2 regions of the Ruegeria sp. CDSC025 genome follow, and region 1 is predicted to be linked to the other one. Evidence: riboswitches for the same ligand, from Rfam matches in the RefSeq annotation. Region 1 holds a riboswitch; the other holds the start of a gene.
The links. Region 1 has a riboswitch for cobalamin ahead of AC2FH8_RS05165 (CbtB domain-containing protein). Riboswitches for the same ligand answer to the same signal wherever they lie in the genome.
Positions count from the first base shown of each region.

Region 1 (4,412 bases):
CCTGGGCAATGTCCCTCAGGGGGTCTCCTCCCTCATAGATATAGGGCGCGAATACAAAGCTGGGCGTTTTATAGGACAGGGTGGCGGTACCGTCCTCGTTTTCAGTCACGTAAAACCGGATCGGTGCTTCGATCATTGCGCGCACCGAGGTTTCCAGCACGCGCACCGCATAGTCATTGTTGAAGGCGCCGATCACCAGATTGCCTGGGATTGTAATTCCCCGCGCGGCGGCGGCTTTGGTGGGGCCGGCCTGCGTGACAACGATCAGACCGTTTGCCTTAACCGCCGATTTGGTGTCCGAGACCAATTCATCATAGCTTTTGCCCGTTGGATACACGGCCCATCCCGAGAGCGGTTCGTCGGCCCAGGCGGGCAGAGCCAGCAGGGCGAAGACAGTCCAAAGCAGTTTCATCCAGAGGCCTCCTTTTAAGGTGTCTGCAGGAATCCTGCCAGAAATGTGAGAACGTCGCACTCACAATCTTGTGCGCATTCGGGATTGCGCCGCGCCGCTTAAAGCCGCAGAAACGGGCGCAGGACGAAGGGAAAGGTCTGGATCGGATGCGCCTGATGATCTGCAAAACCTGTGGCACCGCACGTGATCGGGCGGCCGAGGTGCAGGCTGTGCAGGACGCACTGAAAAGGGCCGGATTTACGGATCAGGTCGAAGTGAGCGAACACGCCTGTTTCAGCGGCTGCGCGGAACCCACGGCGCTGGCTATACAGGCGCAGGGGCGCGCATCTTATGTGTTTTCGGGTGTCGATGTGGTGGCGGATGCCGCGGATATCGCTGAAACTTGCCGTACTTACCTGAACAGCCCGCAGGGCTGGATTGAAGACGCCCGACCCTGCGGGCGGCTTCGGATGTGTTTGCGTGCGCGTATTCCGGCGCTTTAGTCGACCTGAACCGTAACCGCAGCACGAACCGGCACGTTATCGACCGAAAGCGGGCTATGGCTGTTGGAATTCAGTGAAACCGAAACCTCGACCTCGCCTTTGGGCAACTGATCAAGATGCATCCAACTGCCGTAAAGCCGGGCGAGCTTTTCTCCGTTGATGTAAACATGCGCGTGCCCTTCGCCTGCCATGTCTGCGGTCGATGCGTTCTGCGGTGCGAAGGTAAAGTTTTTTGGCATGACATGCAGGTTCCAGCCAGACATAGGATCCTGTGTCAGAGCGATGTCCAGTGTAGGTGCATCTGCGCCTGCCGGTAGGTTCAGGGCCGTGGAATGATCGTGGGCCATGGTCTCAGTGTGTGAGGCTCCGTGAAGAGACGGATCAGAATGGTCGTGGCCATCAAATGTGACGCCATTTGCAGCAGCAATTACAAATCCTGCACCGCCGCCAAAGACCAGACCGATCACGAATAGAGCAAGTGAACGGGTCATTGTATTTCCTTGAAAACATAGGGAAACGCGCCAAGTTTACACCCGGCGCGTTCATTCGAAGTGCGATCAGGCCGTTGCTTCGGAAGGTTGCGCTTCTTTCTGCCAGAAATAGCCAGCGAACGCGCCAACCAGAACCCATGCAACCAGACCGATTCCAAAAGCTCGTGCGGCGAACAATGCGCCAATTTCAGTCGGCACAGGGCCGGTGAAAACATCGGGCTCGGGTGCACCGATAAGATGTGGCACCAACAGAAGTACCGCAGCGATCACATAGCTGATCAGGTTACCTCCAAAGGCGATCAACCACATGGCGACAAGGGCTGCTGCAACCGTTGCGAACCACCAGACCTGACGTGCATAGACATCGGCTGCTGCGACACCCGGCACTTCGGGCGCCAGGGTGAAACCTGGTGCAAGGTGGAAGGCGATAAATCCGGCCAACCCCCAAAGAACGCCGGTCCGGCCATCAATCTGATGCCCTTGACCTTCGGCTACCGACATCAGCGCAACCATCACCAGCGCATAGCCGGTATAGGTCAGCATGGTAAAGATGACACTCAGCGCATCACGCGTCAGTTCAGAGAACATGCGCGGCAGCTCGGGATGAGCCGATACGGTCTCGCCCCCGAAATGCACCAGCTCTCCGGATTCATAAAGCTCGGCATGCAACAATACTGGTTGCACAAATACCAACTGCAGCAAGGCGGCAATCAGCCCCGCTGCAGCACCAGCGAACAACGCGCTGGTCAATATACGACTGAACACGGTCTTAGTGGCAGGGGAAGCCGGTCGCGTGACGCACGTCATGCGCTGCATCATGCAGGGCCGCTGCCTGAACGTGACCGGTCAGCGTGATGAGGCCCAGACCCAGAACCACTGCAAACATGACCGGAACAAAGCCTGTACGCGCGGCGGATGCTGTTTTCGTTTGTGTTGCCATTTTGTATTCTCCTCTGCCGCCGCACCCGACGGCCGGTGTTTCGTTTTTGCGCCTGGCAGGTCTCCTGGCTTGCGGGTCGATGCCTCTGTTCGCCTTCCCCCCGGAGAACCGGGAGTGGCTGGTTGAACAGGGGCTCTCCGCTTACAGTCGCGGGGGCGGCTTTGGAGTTGACCACCGAGGCAGTCGCACCAAATTCCCTCTTAGCATCCGGATTTCTCCGGCAGGACCAGACACCCCCATTTAGCCGCTATAGCTGTGGCGGTGCAATCATCATTTGCGACGTATTGTGTCAGATTATGCGCTTTTTCAGCAAATAAATATCCATGATCCAACCATGGTCGGCACGGGCATGGGCGCGGCGGTCTAGAATCTGCTGCGCAACCTCGGCCAAAGGGCCTTTGATCAGGATTTCCTCTTTCATGCCGACATATGCGCCCCACCAAATGTCCAATTCTTCCATGTTCAGGTTTTGGAAGGAACATTCGCCATCCAGCATCACCGCCACGTTTTCTGCGGTTTCCGGCCATCCTTCGTCCCGGATGCGACGACCAGTTGTTACGATATAGGGCGCGCCCAGTTCGTTGATCGGAATCGCATGGGCCGCCGTCAGCGCTTGCAGCGCGGTTATGCCGGGAATCACCCGTGTTTCTGGCTGAGGGGTCAAACGTGCCGCGATTCGCAGCGAACTGTCATACAGCGACGGATCCCCCCAGATCAGCAGCGCCACATGGCGGGCCTTCGGGTGGGCTGCGATGGCCTCCTTCCAGCGCAATGCAATCGCGTCGTGCCATTCGTCCACTCCGCGTAAATAGCCATCATCGGCACGGCGTTTGGGAATGTCGAAATACGCGATTTGCGGAGGGGTATCCGCGACCTGAGCGATGATCTGCTCGCGCAGCCCTGCCAGATCGGCCTTGTTTTCGCCCTTGCGGGGGATCAGGATCAGGTCCGCCGAACGGATCGCCTGCGCCCCTTGAAATGTCACATGATCCGGGTTGCCGGTGCCAATACCGATCAGCGTCAGGTCAATCATTTTCGAACTCTGCCAGAGGTCCATACAGGATCAGGGCCGGGGCGGTGCCGATCTCGGTTTCCAACTGCTGCGACAAGGCACCGATGGTCGAGCGTTGCAGCTTTTGTTCGGGGGTCGAGACGGATTCGGCCATCAAAGCAGGTGTATCCAGCGAAAGGCCGTGGGAATGTAAGGCCCTGACCAAAAGGGGAAAGGTGCGCTTGCCCATAAACACGACGGTCGTAGCCTGTGGATCAGCCAGTGCTGCCAGGTTCAGATCTTCGGGCAGTTTGCCACTGACATCGTGGCCGGTGACGAATTGCACGCGCCGCGCGGTCAGTCGCCGGGTCAGCGGAATGCCCGCCGCTGCCGCCGCCGCTACCGCCGAGGGGATGCCGGGGATGATTTCATAGTCGATCCCGGCCTCTTGCAGGGCCACCAGTTCTTCTTCAAGCCGGCCGAACATGCCGCCATCACCGGATTTCAACCGCACAACATGCTGACCGGTTTGTGCATATTCGACCAACAAGCGGCTGACGTGATCCTGCTTGGGCGAGGGGCGCCCGGCGCGTTTGCCGACACCAACCAGATCAGCATCCTCACGCGCGTGGCTCAGGATCGGGCCACTGCTGAGGTCATCAAACAGCACCGCATCGGCTTTCTGCATCCTGTCTACCGCCTTCAGTGTCAGCAATTCCGGGTCGCCGGGGCCTGAACCGATGAAGGACACAAAACCACTCATGCCGAGGCCTCGGCGATCAGATGAAAGAATGTCCCGGTGACATTGTTTCGCACCGATCCGGTTTGCGGGCCTTCCGCGCCTTCGGCGTCGAACACGCGCGCCAGCGGGGCGTCAGGCTGTTCGATGATCGAGGAATAGTGGAACTCATGCCCGCGTAGCGCTGTGCCTTCGGCAAATCCGGCCATTGGGGCCAATAATTCCGCCTTGCGATAACCCAGGTTGAACTTGCGCTTTTCATAGGAGGTCACAAGGCCCAGAAGGCCCGCCATTTCGTGCCGGGCACCCTCTTTGTCGATCAACGCCTGACCCAGCGCCATGTAGCCCCCGCATTCG
Region 1 covers NZ_JBXWOJ010000002.1:398,613-403,024, reverse strand. Annotated here, with positions in the region: gene AC2FH8_RS05185 (DUF302 domain-containing protein) at 1-412, opposite strand, end outside; gene AC2FH8_RS05180 (DUF1636 family protein) at 481-894, shown strand; gene AC2FH8_RS05175 (hypothetical protein) at 891-1,385, opposite strand; gene AC2FH8_RS05170 (CbtA family protein) at 1,452-2,150, opposite strand; gene AC2FH8_RS05165 (CbtB domain-containing protein) at 2,155-2,325, opposite strand; cobalamin riboswitch at 2,363-2,571, opposite strand; gene cobF (precorrin-6A synthase (deacetylating)) at 2,615-3,358, opposite strand; gene cobA (uroporphyrinogen-III C-methyltransferase) at 3,351-4,079, opposite strand; gene AC2FH8_RS05150 (cobyrinic acid a,c-diamide synthase CobB) at 4,076-4,412, opposite strand, start outside.

Region 2 (4,412 bases), on a different contig from region 1:
TATCGTCAGTTCCTGCAATGCCGATTTCAATCTGGCCCGGCTTGAACGTTATCTGGCACTGGCGCATCAGGCCGGGTGCTATCCGGTTGTTGTCCTGACCAAGGCCGACAGCTGCCCTGACCCAGAGAGCTATGCCAGTCAGGCCAGTTCGCTGGTTCGGTTTCTGACCGTTCTAACCGTCAACGCGCTGGAGGCGTCAGAGATTGATCCGATCCTGTCCTGGTGCCCTGCCGGGCAAACTGCTGCTTTGGTCGGCTCATCCGGTGTCGGCAAAACCACATTGGCGAACGCCATGACTGGTCAGGCCGGGACAACGGCGGGGATCCGCGAGGATGACGCACGGGGTCGCCACACCACGACCTATCGTGCGCTTCACCCGATGCGAAACGGGGGGTGGCTGATTGATACGCCAGGAATGCGCGCCCTGCGTTTGATGGAAGCCCAAGACGGCGTGGATGAGGTTTTCTCAGACCTTCTTGAATTGGCTGCAAGGTGCCGGTTCTCAGATTGCCAGCACCAGGCCGAACCCGGTTGTGCTGTGCAGGAGGCGATTGCCAATGGCGTGCTTGAGCCCGACCGGCTGGCGCGCTGGCACAAGCTTCGGCGCGAAGATCAGAGGAATTCCGAAACCCTCGCGCAGTCACGGGCACGTGACAAAGCCTTTGGCAAAATGGTGCGATCCGTCATGAATGACAAAAAGTCCCGCAGCAGACACTGAGCGTGACAGAAAGGCGCCTCGTTTTCAGGCAATCAACCGGGGCCAAACCGCCCGGTTTCTGCGGGCAAAAGCGCCAATATGACCGATCTCAGGCGCTCCGAATTCATTCGGAGACAACAGATGTCGCCGCGCCTTTGGTCCATACAGATCGGCAAGCCGCCAGACAGCGTCTGGCGGCACCATCTGGTCGTCCTCGAAGGTGAACAGGTCCACCGGCGTATTCGATTGCGCCCATCTCGCTTCGGGCAGAGCGTCACCGATCTGCGGCACATAATTCTGCGGCGCCGTGCACCAGCTACGCCATTGCCAATAGACCGGACCAGGCAAATCGGCACCGATCCCCACCGCTTTGCCCGGCAGATAGCCCAGCGCATTCACTGCCAGACGCCCATGCACATGCCAGAACATCCACGCCAGCCCGCGATAGGGCCAGGGATGGTCGGACAGAGTAACCAGCCCCGAACATACACAGATCATCCGGTCGATCTGATCAATGTCTGGCTGCACCGGCCCCAGCAAGCCGCCAAGGGAATGACCGATGCTCCACTGCAAAGCGTCCGGGAACCGCCTGCGCATCTCAGCCCGTGCGGCGGGCATGTCGACCAAGGCCCAATCCGCCATGGTCACCTCAGAGGTTTTGAGTTTGTCGCGCAGCGAATGCCCGAAATCGCTGTAGTCATAGGTCAGACAGGCCATACCCTGTTCGGCGGCCAGCCAACGGGCAAAATGCTGGTAATATTCGCGCGGCACTGCAGTTGCGCTGTGAATCACCACGGCGATCTTCGGCTCGGTTGCAGGCAGATACAGCCGTGCCGACAGGCTGGCAGAGCATGAGGCAAAGTCAAAGTCCTTAGTCTGGACGCAGGGCGTGGTATCAAGCATGGCGCTTCCGACAAGTTCTGAACTACTCGGTTCACTCAACAATCGGCCCGATTTCGGCCACCAGAGTCAAGATTTCATCAAGATGACCAAACGTCCGGTTTGCACCCCAACAGGTGGCTTGACTCGGGGTCTGCATAGCCGCTAGCGATGTGGTGATGGTTCTTGCCCCGGAATTGGGGCGGGATGAAAAGGGAACACGGTGCGGTCTGCCCCGGCGATGTCGGAAAGGGCCAACTCCGCGACTGCCCCCGCAACTGTAAGCGGTGAGCAATGCCGAAATACCACTGGCCCCAGGGCTGGGAAGGTCGGCAAAGCGACGACCCGCAAGTCAGGAGACCTGCCATCGTATCGAAACCGAAACTCGGGCGGGGTGTCCGGGCAGGTCGTCAGCGCGCTGTCACACCTGATCCTCACCCTTCGTCCTGCGCGCGGAGGGCGCATTATGATCTGGAAGACAAAGACACATGAATTCACCGCAACCGTCTGTCAGAGGACCGGGAAACCCTGCCCCGCCCTGGCCCGAATGGCACGCGCCATGGCCGAGGCGATGGCGACGGCAACGCCTGCAGCATCCAAAACATTCGAGGTCGAAGGCACTAGCGATCTGACCCATTGCACCGAAGGCTGCACGGCCCGTTTTCGGGCCCAATCAGAACAGATCAGGGTCTATTGCGGCACCAGCACGGACACGCCGACAGAAATGCTGGACGCCTATGGCGACATGATGTTCGGGCCGGAGTTCATCCAGAAATCCGCTGGTTTTCTGTCAGAACCACCCTGTGCGATGCTCGACGTTTCGACTCTGCCGCCGCGCAGCGACAGTATTCCGTATCAAGTGTCTGCCTGATTCAGGGAAGGGTTCGGGCCGGCAACCCGGCCCAGTCCTTTTGCGCGTCGGTTTCCACCGCGCAGGGCCGCACCGCACGCAACCGCCGAAGCGCTTGGCCAGGCGCTTCGCCGCATTCCACCATTAGCCGCATCACAACCATCCCCGAGCGACCGCACCCACCGCGGCAATGCACCAGCACCTTGCCGCCACTGGCAAGGACATGTTGGGCGGCGGCGCTGGCTTGCGGCCAAAGCGCCTCAACCTCAGGCGTGGGGGCGCCGAAATCGGAGACCGGAAGGTGGACCCAGGCAATTCGTTCGCACTGCAGGTCCGCCTCGAATGACAACCCGCCGGAATGCTGGAACTCATCCAGAGTAGTCATCGAGATGACCAGGTCCGGCGCCCAATCTCGGATTACTGCGAAATCTCCAGCATAATCGCCCGTGACACCCGGCAGTGGGCACAGAGCGATCTGCCCTTTGCCCAATCCAAGAGGGTGAATTGCAAAACTCTCCAACACAGCTCCTTTTCCTGCATCACCACATGGGGCTGAGGCCCCTCATGATTTACCGGCTCTGATGCAACTTGCCAAAACGAAATTCCTTTTCGCGCGCGGTGGACGCGGACGGCGGGGGTCTCTACGCTGCAAACCTGACACGAATCCAACAGAGCAGACATGACCGACACGCCCAGCCCCGCCTATCAGGTTCTCGCGCGGAAATACCGCCCGGAAACTTTTGCTGACCTCGTCGGTCAGAACGCAATGGTGCGCACGCTGAAAAACGCGTTCGAGGCCGACCGGATTGCGCAAGCCTTCATCATGACTGGCATCCGCGGCACCGGTAAGACGACCACGGCCCGGATCATCGCCAAGGGCATGAACTGCATCGGTCCTGATGGGCAAGGCAAGCCCACGACCGAACCCTGCGGCCAGTGCGAACATTGCGTCGCCATCATGGAAGGCCGCCATGTCGATGTGATGGAGATGGACGCCGCCAGCCGCACCGGCGTAAATGACATTCGCGAAATCATCGACTCGGTGCGCTATCGTGCCGCCAGTGCGCGCTATAAGATCTACATCATCGACGAAGTTCACATGCTTTCGACCAGCGCGTTCAACGCGCTGCTCAAGACGTTGGAAGAACCTCCTGCGCATGTGAAGTTCATCTTTGCCACGACCGAAATCCGCAAAGTCCCGGTGACTGTTCTGTCGCGGTGCCAACGATTTGACCTGCGCCGGATCGAACCCGAGGACATGATTGGCCTGCTCAATAAGATCGCAGCGGCTGAGAAGGCACAGATCGCGGATGATGCCCTGGCGCTGATCACCCGCGCGGCCGAAGGGTCGGCGCGCGACGCAACTTCGCTGCTGGATCAGGCAATCAGCCATGGGGCCGGTGAAACCAGCGCCGATCAGGTGCGCGCGATGCTGGGTCTGGCCGACCGGGGCCGGGTATTGGACTTGATGGAAATGATCCTGCGAGGGGATGCAGCAAGCGCGCTGACTGAATTGGGCGGGCAATATGCCGAAGGGGCCGATCCGCTATCCGTGCTGCGTGACCTGGCCGAAATCACGCACTGGGTTTCGGTTGTGAAGATCACGCCAGACGCAGCCGAGGACCCGACGGTTTCCCCTGATGAACGTGCCCGTGGTCAGCAAATGGCCGAGGCCCTGCCAATGCGCGTTTTGACCCGGATGTGGCAGATGTTGCTGAAAGCGCTGGAAGAGGTATCGGCCGCGCCAAATGCCATGATGGCTGCTGAAATGGCCGTTATCCGCCTGACCCATGTTGCCGACTTGCCCAGCCCCGAAGAGCTGATCAAGCGCCTGCAGGACAACCCGCCACCGCCTCCGAATGGTGGTCCGGGCGGTGGTATGGCCGTGCCCTCTCAGGCTCCGGTACCAGCGGCATCATCTTCTTACGTGTCCGCAACTAGCAGCCCCGCCGGCGCGCCGTCGGCCGCTCTGGCCCATGATATCCA
Region 2 covers NZ_JBXWOJ010000008.1:48,331-52,742, forward strand. Annotated here, with positions in the region: gene rsgA (ribosome small subunit-dependent GTPase A) at 1-718, shown strand, start outside; gene AC2FH8_RS12670 (alpha/beta hydrolase family protein) at 743-1,600, opposite strand; cobalamin riboswitch at 1,740-1,959, shown strand; gene AC2FH8_RS12675 (hypothetical protein) at 2,043-2,447, shown strand; gene AC2FH8_RS12680 (protein-tyrosine phosphatase family protein) at 2,449-2,949, opposite strand; gene AC2FH8_RS12685 (DNA polymerase III subunit gamma/tau) at 3,106-4,412, shown strand, end outside.
Region 2: it holds a riboswitch for cobalamin, as region 1 does, so the genes downstream of both, AC2FH8_RS12675 (hypothetical protein) here and AC2FH8_RS05165 (CbtB domain-containing protein) in region 1, are expected to answer to the same signal.